2 regions of the Stenotrophomonas sp. 107298_Sma genome follow, and region 1 is predicted to be linked to the other one. Evidence: riboswitches for the same ligand, from Rfam matches in the RefSeq annotation. Region 1 holds a riboswitch; the other holds the start of a gene.

The links. Region 1 has a riboswitch for cobalamin ahead of btuB (TonB-dependent vitamin B12 receptor). Riboswitches for the same ligand answer to the same signal wherever they lie in the genome.
Region 2: linked by a shared signal. The riboswitch ahead of ACZK2G_RS01260 (epoxyqueuosine reductase QueH) and the one ahead of btuB (TonB-dependent vitamin B12 receptor) in region 1 are both predicted to bind cobalamin.

What each region holds. Positions count from the first base shown of each region.
Region 1 covers NZ_CM151094.1:547,169-558,110, reverse strand. Annotated here, with positions in the region: gene msrA (peptide-methionine (S)-S-oxide reductase MsrA) at 1-19, shown strand, start outside; gene ACZK2G_RS02605 (aminotransferase-like domain-containing protein) at 262-1,710, shown strand; gene bioD (dethiobiotin synthase) at 1,786-2,469, opposite strand; gene ACZK2G_RS02595 (GAF domain-containing protein) at 2,538-3,020, shown strand; gene ACZK2G_RS02590 (TfoX/Sxy family protein) at 3,017-3,379, shown strand; gene ACZK2G_RS02585 (histidine phosphatase family protein) at 3,471-4,049, opposite strand; cobalamin riboswitch at 4,182-4,404, shown strand; gene btuB (TonB-dependent vitamin B12 receptor) at 4,519-6,360, shown strand; gene gph (phosphoglycolate phosphatase) at 6,452-7,108, opposite strand; gene ACZK2G_RS02570 (class I SAM-dependent methyltransferase) at 7,172-7,963, opposite strand; gene ACZK2G_RS02565 (LysR family transcriptional regulator) at 7,960-8,889, opposite strand; gene ACZK2G_RS02560 (NAD(P)-dependent oxidoreductase) at 8,998-9,636, shown strand; gene ACZK2G_RS02555 (MBL fold metallo-hydrolase) at 9,722-10,633, shown strand.
Region 2 covers NZ_CM151094.1:271,006-281,947, forward strand. Annotated here, with positions in the region: gene ACZK2G_RS01245 (LysR family transcriptional regulator) at 1-202, opposite strand, end outside; gene purU (formyltetrahydrofolate deformylase) at 317-1,168, shown strand; gene pncA (bifunctional nicotinamidase/pyrazinamidase) at 1,290-1,916, opposite strand; gene ACZK2G_RS01260 (epoxyqueuosine reductase QueH) at 1,972-2,658, opposite strand; cobalamin riboswitch at 2,820-3,034, opposite strand; gene ACZK2G_RS01265 (RpoH suppressor) at 3,189-5,039, shown strand; gene ACZK2G_RS01270 (DUF1028 domain-containing protein) at 5,112-6,065, opposite strand; gene ACZK2G_RS01275 (helix-turn-helix domain-containing protein) at 6,398-7,765, opposite strand; gene ACZK2G_RS01280 (CoA-acylating methylmalonate-semialdehyde dehydrogenase) at 7,881-9,386, shown strand; gene ACZK2G_RS01285 (acyl-CoA dehydrogenase family protein) at 9,401-10,567, shown strand; gene ACZK2G_RS01290 (enoyl-CoA hydratase) at 10,564-10,942, shown strand, end outside.

The sequences.
Region 1 (10,942 bases):
GCTGGTGCCGATGCGGTAGCCGGCATTTCCCCTTGGGCTGGCCGACGCTCGGCGGTGCTCTTCTGTAGAGCCGAGCCCACGCTCGGCTGCTGTTGGCGGAAGTGCAGCCGAGCATGGGCTCGGCTCTACACACAAAAAAAGACGCACGGCCATCCGGCCGTGCGTTTCGAAAGACCGGCCGCGCCCCGATCAGGCCCGTCCGACAACGACATGCTAGGCTCGCCATCATCATGGGTACAGAACCAGATGGCGGGAAGTTCGATGGATACAGATGACCAGAGCGCGATGATCCCACCCCGCTACCAACGGCTGTCGGATGAACTGGCCGAAGCCATCCACGGCGGACGTCTTCCGGTTGGCAGCCGCTTGCCTTCGCTGCGGCAGATGGCGTCGCAGCGCCGGCTCAGCCTGAACACGGTGATCGCGGCCTATCGCCAGCTGGAAGATGCCGGCCTGGTGATTCCGCGGCCGAAGGCCGGCTTCGAAGTTGCGCCGCGGCTGTCGGTTCCGGAACGTTCGCTGCGCGACACTCCGTCCGCACCCACCGCGCCGCTGCAGCAGGTACTGATGGCCCGCGTGCTGGAGGCACAACGCCGCTCCGGTGTGATCGATCTGGCCTTTGCCGGTCCGCGCGGACGCCAGTTCTATCCCGGCGCACAGCTGGCCCGGCACACCGCGCAGGTACTGCGCCACGGTCAGCAGACAGTGGAAACCTACGCGCGCCCGAACGGCTCGCCGCGACTGCTGGCGCAGATCGTGCGGCGCGGTCCGCGCATGGGCCTGCACACCCACAGCGAGCGACTGCTGCTGACCCACGGCGCGATGGAAGCCCTGCAGCTGGCCTTGCGTGCAGTGACCCAACCCGGTGATGCGGTCGGCATCGAAGCACCGTCCTACTTCAACCTGTACCCATTGCTGGCCAACCTCGGCCTGCAGGCCATCGAGCTGCCCACCCATCCGCAGCACGGGCTGGACGTCGACGCATTGGACGCACTGATGGAGCACACGCCGCTGGCCGCACTGGTGGTGATGCCGACCGTGCACAACCCGCTGGGCTGCACCATGCCGACAGTGGCCAAGCAACGCCTGGCCGAACTGGTCAACGCGCGCCAGCTGCCACTGATCGAAGATGCGGTGTACGCCGAACTGCAGTTCTGCGAGCCGCCGGCACCGCTGCTGAAGGCGTTTGATCGCGATGGCTGGGTGATGGTGGTCGGTGGTTTCTCCAAGACGCTGGCGCCGGACTACCGCATCGGTTGGCTGGACGGGGGGCGCTTCGCCGAGCGCATCGCACTGCTCAAGTTCCAGTCCACCGGTGGCGAACCGCAGCTGCTGGGCGATGCGGTGGCGGCGTATCTGGAAGCAGGCAGCTACGAACACCACCTGCATCGCATGCGCCGCTTGTACCGCGAACAGGTCGGTCGCCTGCGCCAGCTGGTGGCCGAACACTTCCCGGCCGGCACCCGTGCCACCGAGCCACAGGGTGGCTTCCTGCTGTGGCTGGAACTGCCGGGGGTGGATACCCGCGAACTGTTCGAACGTGCGCTGCAGGAAGACATCGTGTTCATGCCCGGCCAGGTGTATTCGCGCGGCGCGCGCTACCGTCACTGCTTGCGACTCTCATGCTGCCAGACGCTGGATGCGCGCTTCATCGGTGCGGTGGAGCGGCTCGGTGCGATCGCGAAGGAGCTGGCAGCTGCAACACGGTAGTGCCGGCCGCTGGCCGGCAACCTCGGGATCGCCGGGTGGATGCAGTTGCCGGCCAGCGGCCGGCACTACTCAGGGTCACTCGAGCAGGTGCGCCGCCAACGCTTCGCCATTCGCCCCCGGAAGGTTGGGCAACCGCCCCCAGCACGGCATTGGCAGGCGCTGCTGCAGCGTGGCGATGTTGTCATCCTGGCGCTGCATCGCCGGGTCGATATGATTGCCGATCCAGCCCAGGCACTCCACGCCGCTGGCCTGCAGTGACTGCGCGGTCAGCCGTGCGTGGTTGACGCAGCCCAGCCGCATGCCGACCACAAGCACTACCGGCAGATGCAACGCACGCACCAGATCGAGCTGGTCCAGCGTGGCCGAGACCGGCGCCAGCCAACCGCCAACGCCCTCCACCACCACGATGTCTGTCTGCGCGCGCAGGCGCTTGAATGCAGCCACGATCGGCGCCAGCTCCACCTGCACGCCGTCCTCGGCAGCAGCCAGCTCCGGCGCCAGCGGCTGCCGCAGCGCATACGGGTTCAGGTCGGCATAGTCCGGCACCGGCCAGCTGGCCGCCTGCAGCGCCAGCGCGTCCTCGTTGCGCAGGCCCTGTCCCAGATCCTCACTGCCGCTGGCCACCGGCTTCATGCCGACCGCGCGCAGGCCGCGCCGGCGCAGTGCATGCAGCAGCGCGGTGCTGGCCGCGGTCTTGCCGATCTCGGTATCGGTGCCGGTGACGAACAGGGCAGGCGGCAGCGTGGCGGGCAACGGCATCGATAAGCTCCAGCGGGGCAACAGAGCGTGCATTATCGCCGGCCCGGCGCGCTTGCTAGACTGCGGGCATGTTCGCCAATGCCTCGCTTACCGGCAGCAAGCCGGAACAATACGCCCAGCTGCTGGAACAGGCCCGTGGCCTGGTCTACGCCGAGTCCGACCGCATCGCCAACGCGGCCAACCTCTCGGCACTGGTCTACCACGCCCTGCCCGACCTGAACTGGGTGGGCTTCTACCTGTACGACGGCAAAGAGCTGGTGGTCGGTCCGTTCCAGGGCCTGCCGGCCTGCGTGCGCATCCCGCTGGACAAGGGCGTGTGCGGTGCCGCCGCCAGCCAGCGCGTGACCCAGCGCGTGGATGATGTCGATGCCTTCCCCGGCCACATCGCCTGCGATTCGGCCTCGCGCTCGGAACTGGTGGTGCCGTTGCTGCGTGACGATGAACTGATCGGCGTGTTCGACATCGACAGCCCCAAGGTCGGCCGCTTCGATGCCGACGACCAGGCCGGCCTGGAAGCCATCGCCCGCGTGTTCGTCGAGGCGCTGGGATGAGCGCACCGAAGCTGCGCAACATCGGCCCGAAGAGTGCGGCGTGGCTGCGCCAGGTCGGCCTGCGCAGCCGCGAAGACCTGGCTGCGATTGGTGCCGTGGGCGCCTTCGTCAAGGTCAAGCGCGCAGGCTTCAAGCCCAGCCTGAACCTGCTGTACTCGCTGGAAGGCGCACTGCTGGACTGCCATTGGCAGGAACTGAGCGAGCCGCAGCGCGAGGCGCTGGTGCAGGACTATGAGGCGCGCATTGCCGCACATCCGTTGAAAGCGGCCGGCCCGGCCTCGGGCCCGGTGCATGAGCAGCGCTTCGACACCGATGATGACGCGGAAGACAGCGTGGCCGAGAGCGCCGACGAGGATTGAAGCCTCCGCGTTCCTGGGGATGCCGGCCAGCGGCCGGCACTACCACTGTGATGCGGGATCGGTAGCGCCGGGCCATGCCCGGCGAGTGGGCTCAGGGCTGCTGCAGCTCCAGCAGCTCGCCCACCACACTTACCTCACCGCGTTCCAGCCTCACCCGCAGGCGGGTGCCGTGGTCGATGCGCAAGGCCCAGCACAGCGACATCGGCAGGCCACAGACCTGCGACAGCACCATGCGCAGCGGGCCGCCATGGCTGACCACCAGCGTCGGCACCGGATCGTCATCATCGAGCAGGCGATCCAGCGCGCGCGCGATGCGCCGCTCAAAGTGGCCCCAGCTTTCACCGTTCGGCGGTGGGTACGCATGCGGATCTGCGTGGAAGGCCGCCAGTGCATCCTCCGGCAGGTCGAACAGCGACTGCCCGTCCCAATCACCGAAATCCAGTTCTTCCCATTCCTCGTCCGCGTCCACGTCCAGCCCGCGCGGGGTGGCCAGTGCCATGGCAGTGTGCAGCGAGCGCAGCCGCGGCGAGCTGATCACCCGCTCCCAGGGAAGCCCGCCGTAGGCCTCGACCAGTTCCTGTGGCAGGCGGGCCAGCTGCGGCGGATCGCTGCGGCCATCAAGGAATTCATCGCGACCATTGCCGGCGTGGCGGACCAGGTCGAGGATCATGCGTGCGTCCCATGCGGGCGACGCAGGTACAACGGAAAACGGGCGGACATCGGCAACTGCACCACGGGATCTGAGGGGCCATTCTAAGGGCAGTCGAGCAAGCTCGACGCTACGCGCTGCCTGCGATGCCGTAGACTGCGCGCACTTCCAGGTGACCTGCAGCCATGGCCGGCAGGTTGAAACGGGAAGCCGGTGACGCGTGATTCCACGCCATGCCGGCGCTGCCCCCGCAACGGTAAGCACGTCAGTTCCAGGCAAGACCGCCACTGTGCCGCAGGCATGGGAAGGCGCCTGGACGGTGGCCTCGCGCCACCTGGCGGCAAGCCCGGAGACCGGCCCGGAAGCCTCAGGTCGCGATGCGGTGGGCATGGCGCTGGATGACGCGGCCTGTGCTGCGGCATCGGCGCGTGCCAGCCTTCGCGGCTCCTCCCCTTCGCCACGCGGGCGTGCGTGGCACCTGGAGTCCCCCATGAAGCTGCAGTCCCGAATGCTGTCCCTGGCCGTGCTGGCCGCCCTGCCCGCGCTGGCCCAGGCCGCCGATGACACCACCGCGCTCGACCAGATCCTGGTCACCGCCACCCGCACCCCCATCGCCCTGCCGGACAGCATCGCGCCGGCGCAGGTGATCGACCGCGCGCAGATCGAATCCAGCCAGGCCACCTCGCTGCAGGAACTGCTGCGCGGCCGTGCCGGCATCAACCTGACCAACTCCGGCGGCCTCGGCAAGCAGAGCTCGCTGTTCCTGCGCGGCACCAACTCGGGCCACACCGTGGTGCTGGTCGATGGCGTGCGCATCAACAGTGCCGACCTCGGCCTGGCCATGTACCAGGACCTGCCACTGGCGCAGATCGAACGCGTCGAAATCGTACGCGGCCCGCAGTCAAGCCTGTACGGTGCCGATGCCATCGGCGGCGTGATCCAGATCTTCACCCGCCGCAACCAGGGCGACTTCGCCCCGCACTTCCAGCTCGGTGGCGGCAGCAACGGCCTGCGCGAAGCCAGCGGCGGCATCGGCGGTGGTACCGAGCGCGGCTGGTTCGGCGCCGACATCGCCTACCAGCACTCCGACGGCATTGATGCCTGCCGCGGCTCGGCTACGCTGTTCGCCGGCTGCTTTGCCGACGAACACGACCGCGACGGTTACCGCAACCTGTCCAAGAGCCTGCGCGGTGGCTACAGCTTCAATGACCAGTGGACCGTGGAAGGCAGCGCACTGCGCGCCGACGGCAAGAACCACTACGACGGTTACTACAACTACTCCGAAACCCGCCAGCAGGTGCTGGCCGGCAAGGTGCGCTACACCCCGTCCGAACGCCTGGCATTCACCGCCAATGTCGGCCGCAGCGACAACGAGTCAGACAACTTCGGCGCACCGGGTGTGTTCGGCAGTGCGCAGACCCATCGCAACAGCGCCTCGCTGCAGGGTGATTTCGGCCTGGCCGAGGGCCAGCTGCTGAGTGCCGGCGTGGACTGGAGCGAAGACAACCTGGATGGCAGCAGTGCCGGCTACCTCGTCGACAGCCGCCGCAACACCGGCGTGTTCGTGCAGTACCAGGGCCGCTTCGGCCGCCATCAGCTGCAGGCCAGCGCACGCAACGACGACAACCAGCAGTTCGGCAATCACGCCACCGGCAGCGTTGGCTGGGCCATGGAACTGGGCCACGGCCTGCGCGTCAATGCCAGCTACGGCACGGCGTTCAAGGCACCGACCTTCAGCGACCTGTACGACCCGTGGAGCGGCGTGCCGACGTTGAACCCGGAAAAGTCCAAGAGCGCCAACCTCGGTGTTTCGCAGCAGGGCCAGGGCTGGCATTGGGGCCTGGACGTGTACGAAACGCGCATCGATGATCTGATCACCTACGATGCATTCACGATGAAAATGCAGCAGGTGGAGAAGGCGCGCATCCGTGGCGCCGAACTGACCGGTGGCGTGCTGCTGGCCGGTTTCGACATCAATGCGCAGCTGAGCTACACCGACCCGCGCAACCGCACCCACGGCAGCACCCAGTTCGACAACTGGCTGCCACGCCGCGCGCAACAGACCGCACGCCTGGACATCGACCGCCGCTTCGGCGATTTCCGCGCCGGCCTGACCGTGCAGGGTGCGGGCAAGCGCTATGACGACGCGGCGAACAGAGTGAAGGTTGGCGGCTACGGCACGCTGGACCTGCGCGCCGAGTACGCGCTGACGCCATCGTGGTCGCTGCTGGCGCGTGCCGCCAACGTGTTCGACCGCAGCTACGAGACCGTGGCGTGGTTCAACCAGCCCGGTCGCGAGTACCAGTTGAGCGTGCGTTACCAGCCGAAGTGAGCGCAACGTTCATGGTAGTGCCGGCCGCTGGCCGGCACTACCCATTGCGTCGGCCCGGGTTACCGCCCGGCGACCGGCGTTATCCGTTGAATCAGCCCTGCAACCCCGGCAGTTCACGCAGGTCGTCGATCACCGCCACCGCATGCGCAGTGGCCAGGTCCAGGCCGCGCGGGTAGCCGTAGCGCACCAGCGCGATCGGCATGCCGGCATCTTCGGCGGCGCGGTAGTCGGTCAGCGAATCACCCACCATCAGGCACTGCCCCACGGCCAAGCCGAAGTGCGCGGCGATGTGCCGCAGCGGTTCACCACTGGGCTTGCGCTGCGGCAGCGAATCGCCGCCCAGTATCAGCGCGAACGCATCACCGATGCCCAGGTGCTGCAGCAGCGGTGGCACCAGTGCTTCGGGCTTGTTGGTGCAGATCGCCAGCGGCACATTGCGTTCACGCAGCTTCGCCAGCGCTTCAGCAACGCCATCGAACAGGCGCGGGCTGCGCAGCAGGCATTCGCGGTAGTGCACCATGAACACTGGCATCACCTCGCTCATGTCGACCTCGCGGCCGGCCGCATGCACGGCCTGCTCCACCAGGCGGCGCACTCCGTCGCCGATCCAGCCCAGCACGGTAGCCTCCGGCACGCGCGCAACGCCGATGTCTTCCAGCGTGCGGTTCAGTGCTTCGGCGATATCGGCGGCGCTGTCGACCAGCGTGCCATCGAGGTCGAACACGACCAGCGGATAAGGATACGACAAGGAACGGCACCTGCATGACGTGGGGCCGTCCATTGTACGTCGCCCCTTTTTGGCAGTTCCGCCTCAGCCGATCCGGCGTGCGCGGGTCGCCAGGAAGGTGGGCAGATAGCGGTCGATCAGGAAGCGCGGCTGCGGCTGCCAGTCTTCCATGAAGCGATCGATGACGAAGCCGGCATCGAGCTGGCCGCCGATCAGTTCGGTCAGGCTGTGGCCGAAGGTCAGCGCGTCACCACGGGCCAGCTTCGCCTCGCGCTCGGCCGGTGCCAGGTCTTCCAGGTCCGAATAGGGAATGGCGTACTGCGGCCGGATCAGGCCTTGTGCATCCAGCTGCGGATCGCGCGCGCCGACGAACAGCACCGGGTTGTAGAAGCTGGCCATCAGCATGCCATCGCGCGCCAGCACGCGCCGGCATTCGGTCCACACCGGGCGCACATCGGGCACGTACAGGTTCGAGATCGGGTGGAACACCACATCGAAACTGTCGTTGGCGAACACGTGCAGATCGCGCATGTCACCCTGCACGGTGCGCAGCTGCAGGCCATCGCGCGCGGCGACCGCGCGGTCCTGTTCCAGCTGCCCATCGGACAGGTCGAACACGGTGACCTCGGCACCGGCCGCGGCCAGCACTGGCGCCTGCTGGCCACCGGCCGACGCCAGGCACAGGATGCGACGGCCGCGCACATCACCCAACCAGTCCAGCGGCAGCGCGCGCGGGGTCAGATGTACCTGCCAGCGGCCCTCGCGCGCGGCAGCAATCGTTGAGCTTTCCACCGGGCGCGACCATTCGCGCACTTCGCTGGCCTGGCGGTCCCAGGCAGCACGGTTGTGGTCGATCAAGGCCTGTCCATGGTTCATGTGTTCTCCTTGCCCGGTGGGCGCCAATCCAGATCCTGGAAGGCCGGGCTGGCGAAGCACTCGGCCAAGAAGTCCAGGAATCGCCGCATGATAGCGGGCTGCTGGCGCCGTGACGCGTACACCGCATGAATGCCGAGTTCGTCCAGGCTGAATTCGGGCAGCAGTTCGATCAGTTCGCCACTGCGCAGCAGCGGCGCCACCTGGTAGGTCGGCAGCATGGCGATGCCGGCACCGGCCCGCACCGCCTCCAGCAGCAGCGAAGCCTCATTGGCGCTGATGTTGCCGCCCACCGCCACCGACAGCGAACGCCCATCGCGGTGCAGCTGCCACAGGCTCTTGCCCACGTAGTGATGGGTCAGGCAGTTGTGTGCGGCCAGGTGCTCGGGCGCGGTCGGTGTGCCACGCGCCTGCAGGTAGGACGGCGTCGCGCACAGCACCGAGCGGCAGATGGCCAACCGCCGTGCGATCAGGCTGGGATCGATCTGGCGCGCGATGCGTACTGCGAGGTCCACCCGCTCCTCCACGAGGTTCACGGTGCGGTCGACCAGCAGCAGCTCGATGCGTGCCGCTGGATGGCGCGCGACGAAGCCGGCCACGGCCCGTGCCAGGTGACTCTGCCCGAATGAGACGCTGGCGGTCACCCGCAGCGTGCCGTGCGGCTCGGGATCATCACTGGCCAGCTCGCCCTGCAGTTCTTCGCCGATCGCCAGCATCTGCCGGAAGCGCAACAGCGCCGACTCGCCGGGTCCGGTCAGGCTGACCCGGCGCGTGGTCCGGTGCAGCAGGCGCGCACCCAGCCAGCCCTCGACCTCGGCCAGGTAGCGGCTGACCATCGCCCGCGACATGTCCAGCACTTCAGCAGCGGCCGTCAGGCTGCCGCGCTCGGCCACCTCGACGAACACGGTCATGGCGGTCATTCGGTCCATATGCTCGATCCATGCAACAAACAAGCGCGTTATACGCTGTTTTTCGAGCGACTGCAGCGGCCTAGAGTGGCCCCATTCCCACCCCACACCGCTCCACGGAGTCCTGCCATGAAGATCGCCCTCGTTGGTTCCACCGGCAACATCGGCCGCCAGATTGCCCGCCACGCGCTGGCCCGCGGCCACGAACTCACCGTCATCGTGCGCAGCGCACAGGACCTCCCGGCTGAACTGGCCGGCGCCCACCCGGTGATCGCTTCGCTGGATGACCAGGACGCGCTGGTTGCCGCCATCACCGGCCACGACGTGCTGGCCAGTGCCTACGGCCCGCGCCCGGGCGATGACATCGGCCGCGTCGGCGAGGTCGCCGCGCAGCTGGCTGCCGCCGCACGCAAGGCCGGCGTGCCGCGCCTGGTGGTGGTCGGCGGTGCCGGCAGCCTGGAAGTCGCACCCGGCGTGCAGCTGGTCGATACCCCCACCTTCCCGGAGGCCTACAAGCCTTACGCACTGGCCCACCGTGAGGCGTTCAACCGCCTGCAGGCGGTGGACGACCTGGACTGGACCTTCTTCTCGCCGGCCGCCGAAATCGGCCCGGGTGAAGAGCGCGGTCAGTACCGCGTGCAGGCCAAGGCCTTCCTCGCTGATGCAAGCGGCCACAGCCGCATCAGCTACGCCGACTACGGCGCCGCGTTCGTTGCTGAGCTGGAAGCGCACGCTTATCCGAAGCAGATCATCACCGCGGCGTATTGATGCCAGGCCGCCGGGCATGGCCCGGCGCTACCCACCTGTAGAGCCGCGCCCACGCTCGGCTCGCCATCCGCCACAAGGAATTCCCATGCGTACCGCTGCCCTGCTGCTTCCCCTCGCCCTTGCCGCCACCTTCGCCAGCGCTCCGTTGCTGGCCGCACCGGCCACCGCGGCGCCGGCCATGGCGACGAAATCCCAGCTGCACCTGCAGACCTTCCATCCCGGCCCGCAGGCGATGTTCTCGGTGTCCTCGGTGCTGATCGAAGGCCGCCACGACGCGATCCTGGTCAATGCGCAGTTTGGTGCCAGCGACGCGCGCAAGCTGGTCGAGCTGATCCGCGCCAGCGGCAAGCAGCTGACCACGATCTACATCAGCCACGGCGATCCGGATTACTACTTCGGCCTGGCCACCCTGCAGGACGCGTTCCCGCAGGCACGCATCGTCGCCACTGCGCCGACCGTCGCCCACATCCAGCAGACCCAGGCCGGCAAGCTGGCCTACTGGGGACCGAAGATGGGCACCGACGTGCCCGTGCGCATCGTGGTGCCACAGGTGCTGGACGGCGATGCCCTGCAGCTGGAAGGCCAGCGCCTGCCGCTGATCGGCCTGGATGGCCCGACCCCGGATCGCACGGTGCTGTGGGTGCCGTCGCTGCGCGCGATCGTCGGTGGCATTCCGGTGGTGGCGGGCGAGCACGTGTGGATGGCCGACACGCAGACGCCGAAGTCGCACACCGACTGGCTGCAGACCCTGCAGCGGCTGCAGGCACTGAAGCCGAAGGTGGTGGTGCCGGGGCATTACGCGCCGGGTGCAGCACTGGATGCCAGTGCGCTGCGCTTCACCGCAGACTACATTCGTGCGTTCGATGTTGAGGCGGCGAAGGCGAAGGACAGTGCGGCGCTGGTGAAGGCGATGCAGTCGCGCTATCCGAAGCTGGCAGGCGTGGAGTCGCTGGAGTTGAGTGCGAAGGTGGCCAAGGGCGAGATGCAGTGGCCATGAAGTAGGAGTTTCTTTTGCAGGGCTGCGCCCTGCACCCGCTCAATGCAACAGCAACAGCCGAAGCAACAGCAGCAGCTGGCTATCCGTGGGATGGCGAGGTGGGTCCGGTTGCGGGGGACGCCGTGAATCCGTCCATGGAGGCTCGGTCGCGCCATCCATGGCGCTCACGCCCCCGCAACCGGACCCACCCCGCCTTCGACAGTTTCCCGCTATCTGTCGGAACCTGCTGCTGGTGGTGGGTGCCGACCGTTGGTCGGCACGGGGTCGGATCCCGCTGCTGCGCAACGGGCTCTGACCCCACTGTTTGAT
Region 2 (10,942 bases), 280 kb from region 1:
GCGCCAGGTACAGCGCGCCGGCCTCGCTGAGGGCCAGCTGGCGCGTACTTCGGTTCAGCAACCGTACGCCCAGATGCGCCTCCAGCCGGTTGATGTTCTGGCCGACTGCGGTGGCGCTGATGCCAAGGATGCGGGCCGCAGCGGCAATGCTGCCGGTCTCTGCGGTGCGGGTGAAGCTGCGGATCAGTTGCAACAGGTTCATGACCGACCAGCTTGCCATGGAGAAACCCAAGTATCGCTTGGGACTGAACCAAGCAGGTCGGTTGCATCGGTGACCATCGATCCGGCAGGCATGTCGCTGCCCTACACTCGGAAGATGCGCCCCGATTCCATCCTCACCCTGTCCTGCCCCGACCGTACCGGCATCGTCTACCGCGTGTCCGGCCTGTTGTTCGACCACGGCTGCAACATCCTCGACGCCCAGCAGTTCGGCGACGAGGAAAGCGGCCGCTTCTTCCTGCGCGTGCACTTCGACCGCGATGCCAGCCTGCCGTTGGAGACCGTACACGCCGCCATGGCTACGCTCGCCGCCGGCTTCGGCATGGACTGGCAACTGCACGATGGCCGACGCCGCGCACGATTGCTGGTGCTGGTCAGCAAGCAGGGGCACTGCCTCAACGACCTGCTGTTCCGCGCCCACAGCGGCCAGCTGAAGGTCGACATCGCGGCGGTGGCGTCCAACCATGCCGACTTCGCAGCGCTGGCCGCGTCCTACCAGGTGCCGTTCCATCACCTGCCGGTGACCGCCGATACGCGTGCGGTGCAGGAGCAGCAGATCATCGACCTGGTCGAACGCGAGCGCATCGACCTGGTAGTGCTGGCGCGCTACATGCAGATCCTGTCACCCACGCTGTGCCGCGCCCTGGCCGGTCGTGCGATCAACATCCACCACAGCTTCCTGCCCAGCTTCAAGGGTGCGCAGCCGTACCACCAGGCGCACGCGCGCGGCGTCAAGATCATCGGCGCCACCGCGCACTACGTCACCGAGGATCTGGACGAAGGCCCGATCATCGAACAGGACGTGGCCCGCGTGGACCACGCGATGGCACCGCGCGAACTGGTGCGGCTGGGCAGCGATACTGAATCGCTGGTGCTGGCACGCGCCGTGCGCCGGCATGTGGAGCACCGCATCCTGCTCAACGGGCACCGCACGGTGGTGTTCAGGTAGATCCGACAAGAATGCCTGCACATGCGGGCTCCGGTAGTGCCGGCCGCTGGCCGGCAGCCACGGAACCTGTGCAGATGCCGGCCAGCGGCCGGCACTACCGTCGGTCCCTTCCGGGTCGAAACTACAGAATCGCGATCCCCGCCTTGCCCAGCGCCTCGCGCACCATCGCGTCGTTGGCTTCGGTCACCGGCTTGGTCAGCTCCCACAGGAATTTCACCCGGAAGCCGGACTTCACCGCGTCCTGCGCGCTCCACAGCACGCAGTAGTCGCGGGCCAGGCCGCACACGTGCACCTCGCGGATGCCACGCTCGTGCAGCCAACCGGCCAGGCCGGTGGCGGGACGAGTACCGTCGGGCCCGTGGTTCTCGCGGAAGGCACTGTACGAATCCACTTGCTGGCGGGTGCCCTTGCGCAGGATAAGGTCGGCCACGGTCCAGTCCACATCCGGGTGCAAGGCGGCACCCGCGCTGCCCTGCACGCAGTGGTCCGGCCACAGGGTCTGCGGCTGCGCGTGCAGCAGGATGGTTTCGAACGGGCGCTGGCCGGGATGCTGGCTGGCAAACGAGGCATGGTCGGCCGGGTGCCAGTCCTGTGTCGCCACCACGGTGCCGTAGCGGCGCTGCGCCAGCAGATCAGCAATCGGTGCCACCAGCGCATCGCCCTGATCGCAGGCCAGCGCACCGCCGGGCATGAAGTCCGGCTGCAGGTCGATCACCAGCAGGGCGACATCGGCGGGCAGGGCGGTCATGGCAGTTCCGGTACAACAGAAGGGGCGACCAGCGTGGCCGCCCCATGCCCACACGTCAATCGCCCTGCGGCGTCTCAGCGTCCTGCCCGTAGTACAGCAGGCCGATCTTGATCCGTTCGCGGCCGTTCTCGCGGCGGTGGCGGTTGGCATCGCGCAGCGAGTACACGCAGCCGCAGTATTCCTGCTGGTAGAACTGCTCGCGCTTGCTGATCTCTACCATGCGGCTGGCGCCGCCGCCCTTGCGCCAGTTGTAATCCCAGTACTGCAGGCCTTCATAGCGGGATGCAGCGCGGATGCCACAGTCGTTGATCTGCGTCATGTTCTTCCAGCGCGAAATGCCCAGCGACGAACTGATGGTGTCGTAGCCGTGCTCGTGCGCATACAGCGCGGTGCGCTCGAAACGCATGTCGAAGCACATCGTGCAGCGGATACCACGCTCGGGCTCGTTCTCCATGCCGCGTGCACGACTGAACCAGTTGTCCGTGTCGTAGTCGCAGTCGATGAATGGAATGTTGTGCTGTTCGGCGAAGCGGATGTTTTCCTGCTTTCGCAGTTCGTATTCCTTCACCGGATGGATGTTGGGGTTGTAGAAGAAGATCGCGTAGTCGATCCCGGAGGCGGTGATCGCCTCCATTACTTCGCCCGAACAGGGCGCGCAGCACGAATGCAGCAGCAGGCGCTTGCCGTCGGCGGGCAGGGTCAGGGTGGGGCGTTGGAGCTCGGTCATCGTCAGGTACCGCATGGACCGCCGGCAACGGCGGTGGCCCATGCATCAGCGCGTGGGTGAACAGGTCTGGCCGGATACCGTGAAAAGGACGCGCGCGGCGGCATCGCCTGCACGCGCAGGACGACGACGGCCCCGGCAACCTCCCCGCGGAGATTCCAGGTCGAGTCAGGGGACGGTCGTGTCCCCTGGCCGGGGCCGGTATTCGGGCTGATGGACACGGGCCGCAGCCCACCTACTACCTGCCGCTTCCCAGGCGCGAGCCCAGTGCTGTTGGCAGGATTCGTTTCCATTCACCGCTGCGGGGCAGCTCCGGAATGGGCGCGCAAGGCGCCTTCACCGGATTCCCGTTTAAATCCCTGCCGCCATCAACGCCACGGCAGGGATACCTTCGGCATGCCCACGGTGGACGCGTTGGCGGCAATGGTCAAGGCCCAATGAAAGTGCAGGGCTGTGGCTCGTTTCTCAGGCTGTGAGAGCGCCTCTTGCCATACTGGGCACCGACAGACGGGAGGTGGCTCGTGGCGGCGAAGTACTGCGATCTGGTCATGAAAGGTGGCATCACCAGCGGCATCGTGTACCCCAATGCGGTACTGGCGCTGGCCCGCGAATATCGCTTCAAGAGCATCGGCGGCACCTCGGCCGGCGCCATCGCCGCGGCGGTGGCAGCGGCAGCGGCGTGCGGTGATCGTCGGCAGCAGGCGGGTGAACACCTGTCCGGCGACGCAGGCTACAGCGGGTTATCGGCGGTGTCGGCGCAGCTGTCGCGGCGCGGCTTCATCTACAGCCTGTTCCAGCCAGCGCGAGGCGCTCGTGCGGCGTATCGGCTGCTGGTGGTGCTGACCGGTAATGCCCGCCTGCCGCACAAGCTGCTGTGCCTGGCCGTTGCCGTGTTCGAGATCGCGCCACTGGAGGTGTTGGTGTCGCTGGCGCTGCTGTTGGGCCTGGGCTGGTGGGGCGGTGGCTGGAGCGGCGTGGCCGCCACGCTGCTGCCGTCGCTGCTGTGCGCTTATGGTGCCGGCGTGGCCGGCGCCGCGCTGCGGGTGGCGCGGGTGGCGCGGCGCAATCTGCTGGGCCTGTGCAGCGGCCTCGGCCGCGACGCGCGCAATCCGGCATTGACCGAGTGGCTGCACGAGTGCCTGCAGCAGTTGTCAGGCAAGCCGCTGGATGCACCGCTCACCTTCGCCGACCTGCACGATGCGCCGCGCTATGCCGGTGAGCCGGACAGCCCGCATGCGATCAGCCTGCAGATGATCACCACCTGCGTGTCGCATAACGAACCGCGCACGCTGCCGTTGGGTGGGGCGCAGTTCTGGTTCCTGCGCGAGGAGTTCGAACAGCTGTTTCCGGCCAGTGTGGTGCAGTGGATGGTCGACCGTGCCGGCCCACCGCGCGAGGTTGAAGGCCGCAACTACTACCATCTGCCGCAGGGCGCGTCGCTGCCGGTACTGGTGGCCACGCGCATGAGCCTCAGCTTCCCGCTGCTGATCAGCGCGGTGCCGCTGCATGAGCCCTCGCGTCGCGAACGTCGCTGCGAGCCGACGTCGACGGCTGCAGATGAGGGCGGGCAGAACGTGGCCGACAGCATGGAAGGGCTGACCAGTGCCGGGCAGACCTGCGGCCCGGTGATCACCGCGTTCCGGATCTGCTGGTTCTCCGATGGTGGCATCAGCAGCAACTTCCCGATCCACCTGTTCGATGCCGCGTTGCCGCGCTGGCCGACCTTCGCCATCAATCTGGTCTACCCGCAGCATGCCGAAGAGATGAGCCACGGCAGCAGTGGCCGCCAGGCGCTGGAACACGCCGTGTTCCTGCCCACCGAGAACCGCCACGGTTGGCAGCGGACCTACCAGTCGATCGCCACACCGCTGGCCGCTGCGGAGCTGGGCCGTTTCCTGTTCGCGGTGGTGGCGACCATGCAGAACTGGCGCGACCTGCTGCAGGCGCGTGCACCGGGCTACCGCGACCGCATCGTGCACGTCAGCCTGCAGGGCGACGAGGGCGGCATGAACCTGGACATGCCGCAGGAGGTGCTGACCCGCATCGCCGACAAGGGCAGCCTGGCCGGTGCACGGTTCTGTTCGTTCTCGTTCGAGAACCACTACTGGATCCGCTGGCGCAACCTGGCCTCGGCCTACCAGCGCTACACGCTGGAAGTGGCGCGTACCGATGACCCGGCGCAGCAGGTACTGGCCTACCGTGCAGCGTACGCGATGGTTGCCAGCGGCCAGCCGACGCCGCCGTCGTACAAGCTGGGCTCGGAAGACAAGCGGCTGGCCTCGCAGCAGCTGTGGGGATTGATGGTCGAGCAGGGACGCAGCTGGGACGACCTGGGCCCGGACCTCACCGATGGCGCGCCGCGCCCGCTGCCGCAGATGAAAGTGACGCCGATCTATTGATCAACGCCGCAGCCGATTGAACTGCTCTGGTGGGTGCCGACCTTGGTCGGCACGATCTGACCCCGCGGTGCGTCACCGCCACGGCGCCACCACCGCATCACCCTGCAACGGCGCATACAACGGCAACGTCAGTTCCTGCTTCACCCAGCCCGGATTGAGCGCACGCAGTCCTGCCAGATATTCGCGCGCCAGCGCGGTATCGCCCTGCCGCATCGCCAGGCGTGCTGCGCGCGCCCAGGTGCGGTCCCAACCGTGCGCCAGCGACAACGACGTTGCCAGCGCCGCGCGCGCACCTGCCACATCACCCTTCTCCCACCGCTCCTCGGCGCGGATGATCGCCTCGTTGGACAGGCGCATGTCGTACAGCTCGCGCAGCCTCGCTACCGCACGCGGGTCGGCGTCCACGCGCAGATCGGTGTCCTGCCAGTCGCCGCCGGGTGTACGCACCAGCAGCGCCGCCGACCACTGCCCGCTGCGCTGCCCCCCCGCTGCCTGACCGGCTTCCAGCGCCGCCAACAAGCGTGCGGCCAGCGGCCCACGTGAGGCGGCGAAGACGCGTTGCATCGATGCCAGCACCTCTGGCCCGGCCAGGCCATTGCCCTGCACGCTCAGCATGCCCTCACCCTGCGCACCGGCCCAACCCGCCTGCTGCGCGGTGGCGCCGGTGTACTGCGCATTGCCGCCGCGCGCGCTGACCAGTCCCACCTGGCGCTCGGCAAGCGTGGTGCCATCGAAGTTGCCGTCTTCATCCAACAGCTGCTTCAGCACCTGCGCAGGCGTGCGGCCTTCGGCCAACAGCTCAAGGCCTTTGGAGCCATAGGTCGGGTTGGTCTCGAACTGGCTGGCGACCGCGCCCACCTTCGCCTGTGCCCACGGCACACCCACACCCCCGACCGCCAGGTTGTGCGTAGCCACCGCCACACCGCAGTCGCCGGCCTCATTGCAGGCCGCAATGGAAAAGGTCGCCCACGCCGGCGCAGCGACGGCGGCGAGCAGCAGGATCAGGCAAGAGCGCAGCAAGGACATTGGGTGTCTCCAGGATGGGCATTGCAATGGGATGCAGCCTACGCACGAAAGGTTTAGTAGATCCACGCCATGCGTGGATCTACCGTGTCGACCAAGGTCGACACCCACCAGGGCAATACGTCGTTCCGACAGGTAGCAGGAACCTGTCGAAGGCGGGGTGGTGTCGGATTGCGGGGTGTCCGCGGCATGGATGCCGCGGCCAAGCCCGCAGGGACGGGTTCACGGCGTCCCCGCAATCCGACACCGCCCCGCCTTCGCACGGAATGCCAGCTTTTGCTGTTGCCGTTGCTTCGGCCTCTGCAGGTGCAGGGCGCAGCCCTGCCGAACCAACCCTACCGCCCAGGCAACTGCGCGAACGCGCGCTGCATGCAGTCCTCGCGCGGGCACACCCGGCACCCCGGGCCAATCGACACCGAATTACCCGGGCTCTGCACGTCCAGCCCCAGTGAATACACCAGCCGATCCGCATGCTGCAGGTCACACCCCAGTGCCACCGCGAAGGTCTTGCGTGGCTGGCCGTGTCCCACCGGGCCGCTGCTCACCTGCCGTGCCAGCCAGAAATGGCGGCGGCCATCGGGCATGCGCGCGGTCTGGGTGAGGATGCGTCCGGGCTGGTTGAAGGCCTCGTAGACGATCCACAACGGGCACGAACCACCCACCTGCGAGAAGTGGAAATCGGTGGCCGAGTGGCGCTTGGACACGTTGCCGGCGCGGTCCACGCGGATGAAGAAGAACGGCAGCCCCGGCGCACTGCGGCGTGCCAGCGTACTCAACCGATGGCAGACCGCCTCGAATCCCACGCCGAACTGATGCGCCAGCAGCTCGATGTCATAGCTGCTGGCCTCGGCCGCACGCAGGAAGCGCATGTACGGCATCACCAGCGCGCCGGCGAAATAGTTGGAAAGACCGATCCGTGCCTGCGCGATGCGCGCGTCGTCGGTGAAGCCGGCCCGCGCCACCACCGCATCGATCTGCGGCAGGTAACCGTGCAGCGCCAGCTCGGCGGCCATCTGGAATGCCTGCTGGCCAGGCTCCAGATAATCGGGCAGCCACAGCCGCCGCGCACCGGCATCGTACTGGCGCTTCTCGCGCCCGGCCTGCAGCGCGGCCACTTCCACCAGCACCCCGTGGCGGTCGGCCAGCAGCTGGCGCAGCCGTGGCGCCACGTGTCCCGGCGCCAGCCCCCATTCGGCGAACAGCTGCTCGGCCAGTTCGTCCAGCTCGGGAATGTGGTTGTGCATGCGGTTGAAGAACTCGCGCACCTGGTCACCCGCCGGCAACGTGCTGCCCGCACCCGGCTCGCCCAATTGGAACTCCAGCGCGGCGGCATGCTCGCGCAATGCCAGGTGGCGGCGGTGCAGGTCCAGCAGCGCGCGGCTGACCTGCGGCAGGTTGCCGGCCAGCGCGCGCAGTTCGGTGGCGCTGACGTCGGCCAGGCCCAGATCGCGCAGGGTCTCGCCCAGCGACTCCTGCAGCGCGGCGGGCTCATCGTCGTCGAACAGGGTGGAAACATCGCCCAACACCTCGCCCAGCTTCTTCTGCACCGCAGGCGTCAGCGGGCGCTTGTTGCGCTCGATCTGGTTCAGGTAGCTGGCCGACAGCCCCAGTGCGCGGGCAAGGTCGACCTGGCTGTAGCCGCGCTGCTCGCGCAGCCGCAGCAGGCGAAGGCCGAGTTGCCGCTGGATGGCTGAATAATTCACAGAATTAACATGAATCGTCTGGCGTGTTGGCCAGATTAAGCGGATTCAGCCCGGAAATCGAGGTGGGTGCTGTGAATAATGCCAAGCATCTTTCGCACCCCGTGGGATTGTCGTCATGACTGTTGCAGCGCCCCGTATCCGCATGCTGATCGATGGCCAGTTCGTTGAATCGGCTACTTCCCACTGGCAGGACGTGATCAATCCGGCCACCCAGGACGTGCTGGCCAAGGTGCCGTTCGCCACCACCGGCGAAGTGGACGCCGCCGTCGCCGCCGCCAAGGAAGCCTTCAAGACCTGGCGCAAGACCCCGATCGGCACCCGCGCGCGCATCTTCCTGAAGTACCAGCAGTTGATCCGCGAGAACATGAGCGAGCTGGCGCACATCCTTACCGCCGAGCAGGGCAAGACCCTGCCCGACGCCGAAGGCGATGTGTTCCGCGGCCTGGAAGTGGTCGAGCACGCTGCCGCCATCGGCAACCTGCAGCTGGGCGAGCTGGCCAACAACGTGGCCACCGGCGTCGACACCTACTCGATCATGCAGCCGCTGGGCGTGTGCGCCGGCATCACCCCGTTCAACTTCCCGGCGATGATCCCGCTGTGGATGTTCCCGATGGCGATCGCCACCGGCAACACCTTCATCCTCAAGCCGTCCGAGCAGGACCCGATGGTCACCATGCGCCTGGTCGAGCTGGCGCTGGAAGCCGGCATTCCGAAGGGCGTGCTGAACGTCGTCCACGGCGGCGAGGAAGTGGTCAACGCGATCTGCGACCACCCGGACATCAAGGCGGTGTCGTTCGTCGGTTCCACCCGCGTCGGCACCCACGTCTACAACCGTGCCTCGCTGGCCGGCAAGCGCGTGCAGTGCATGATGGGCGCCAAGAACCACGCCGTGGTGCTGCCGGATGCCAACAAGGAACAGACCCTCAACGCGATGGTCGGCGCGGCCTTCGGTGCGGCAGGCCAGCGCTGCATGGCCGCCTCCACCCTGGTGCTGGTCGGTGAAGCGCGCGGTTGGGTGCAGGATCTGGTCGAAAAGGCCAAGACCCTGAAGGTCAGCGGTGGCACGGTCGCCGGCACCGACGTCGGCCCGGTCATTTCCTGCAGCGCCCGTGATCGCGTCGAAGGCCTGATCGCTTCGGGCGTGGAGCAGGGTGCCAAGCTGGTGCTCGATGGCCGCAAGCCGCAGGTCGATGGTTTCGAGAAGGGCAACTTCGTCGGCCCGACCATCTTTGCCGGTGTTACCACCGACATGCGCATCTACCAGGAAGAAATCTTCGGGCCGGTGCTGGTCATCCTCGAAGCGGAAACGCTGGAAGAGGCCATCGCGATGGTCAACAGCAACCCGAACGGCAACGGCACCGCACTGTTTACCCAGTCCGGCGCGGCTGCGCGCAAGTTCCAGGAAGACATCGACGTTGGCCAGGTCGGCATCAACGTGCCGATCCCGGTGCCGGTGCCGCTGTTCTCCTTCACCGGTTCGCGTGCTTCCAAGCTGGGCGATCTGGGCCCGTACGGCAAGCAGGTGGTGCTGTTCTACACCCAGACCAAGACGGTCACCGCGCGCTGGTTCGATGACGAGACGCTCAGCCATGGCGTCAACACCACGATCAGCCTGAAGTAACGGCAGGAGCAGCCATGAGCCACTCGATGACGACGGAACTGGAAGAAGCGCAGCAGGCGTACCGCGAGGCGGCGCGCGACTTCGCACAGGCCGAACTGGCACCGCACGCCGCGCGATGGGATGCGGAGGGCATCTTCCCGCGCGAGGCGATCGCCAAGGCCGGTGAACTGGGCTTCTGCGGTCTGTACATGGACCCGGAAGTGGGCGGCAGCGGCCTGAGCCGACTGGACGCCGCCGTCGTCATCGAGGAGCTCGCCAACGTCGATCCGTCGACCGCGGCGTACATCAGCATCCACAACATGGCGTCGTGGATGGTGTCCAAGTGGGGCCAGCCGGCGCTGCGCGATGCGTGGGGAACCGATCTGTCCTCGGGCAGCAAGCTGGCCTCGTACTGCCTGACCGAACCGGGCGCAGGTTCCGATGCGGCCTCGCTGAAGACCACCGCCGTACGCGACGGTGACTTCTATGTGCTGAACGGATCCAAGGCCTTCATTTCCGGCGCCGGTGCCACCGAACTGCTGGTGGTGATGGCGCGTACCGGTGGTGCCGGTGCTGGTGGTGTCAGCGCCATTGCGGTGCCGGCGGACCTGCCGGGCATCAGCTTCGGCCGCAAGGAAGAGAAGATGGGCTGGAACAGCCAGCCCACCCGCGGCATCACCTTCGAAAACGTCCGCGTACCGGTCAGCCACCTTCTGGGAGAGGAAGGCGGGGGCTTCAAGCTGGCGATGAAGGGGCTGGACGGCGGCCGCATCAACATCGCCGCCTGCTCGCTGGGTGCCGCGCAGGGCGCGCTGGATGCCGCACGCCGCTACATGGGCGAGCGCCGCCAGTTCGGCAAGGCGCTGGCTGATTTCCAGGCGCTGCAGTTCAAGCTGGCCGACATGGCCATCGAACTGGTGGCCGCCCGGCAGATGGTGCATTCGGCTGCGCGCAAGCTCGACGCCGGTGCCAGCGATGCCAATGTGTGGTGTGCGATGGCCAAGCGCTTCGCCACCGATGCCGGTTTCAACGTCTGCAATGAAGCGCTGCAGATCCACGGCGGCTACGGCTACATCCGCGAATACCCGATCGAACGCCTGCTGCGCGATTCGCGTGTGCACCAGATCCTGGAAGGCACCAACGAGATCATGCGGGTGATCGTTGCCCGTCACCTGCTCAACACCGAAGAGGAACTGCGATGAAGGATTGGCGTACCCAGGAACACGTGGGCCTGAAGGTCGAGGCCGATGGCCACACCGCCGTCGTCACCCTGCACAACCCGCCGGCGCATACCTGGACCGTGCACAGCCTTTCGGCGCTGCGCGACCTGGTGGGCGCGCTCAACGCAGACCGCGACATCTACGCGCTGGTGATCACCGGTGATGGCGAGAAGTTCTTCTCCGCGGGTGCCGACCTCAACCAGTTCGCTTCCGGCGACAAGGCTGCCGCACGCGAAGCGGCACGCCGCTTCGGCGAAGCCTTCGAGGCGCTGTCCGGTTTCCGTGGCGTGTCGATCGCCGCGATCAACGGCTATGCCATGGGCGGCGGCCTGGAATGCGCGCTGGCCTGTGACCTGC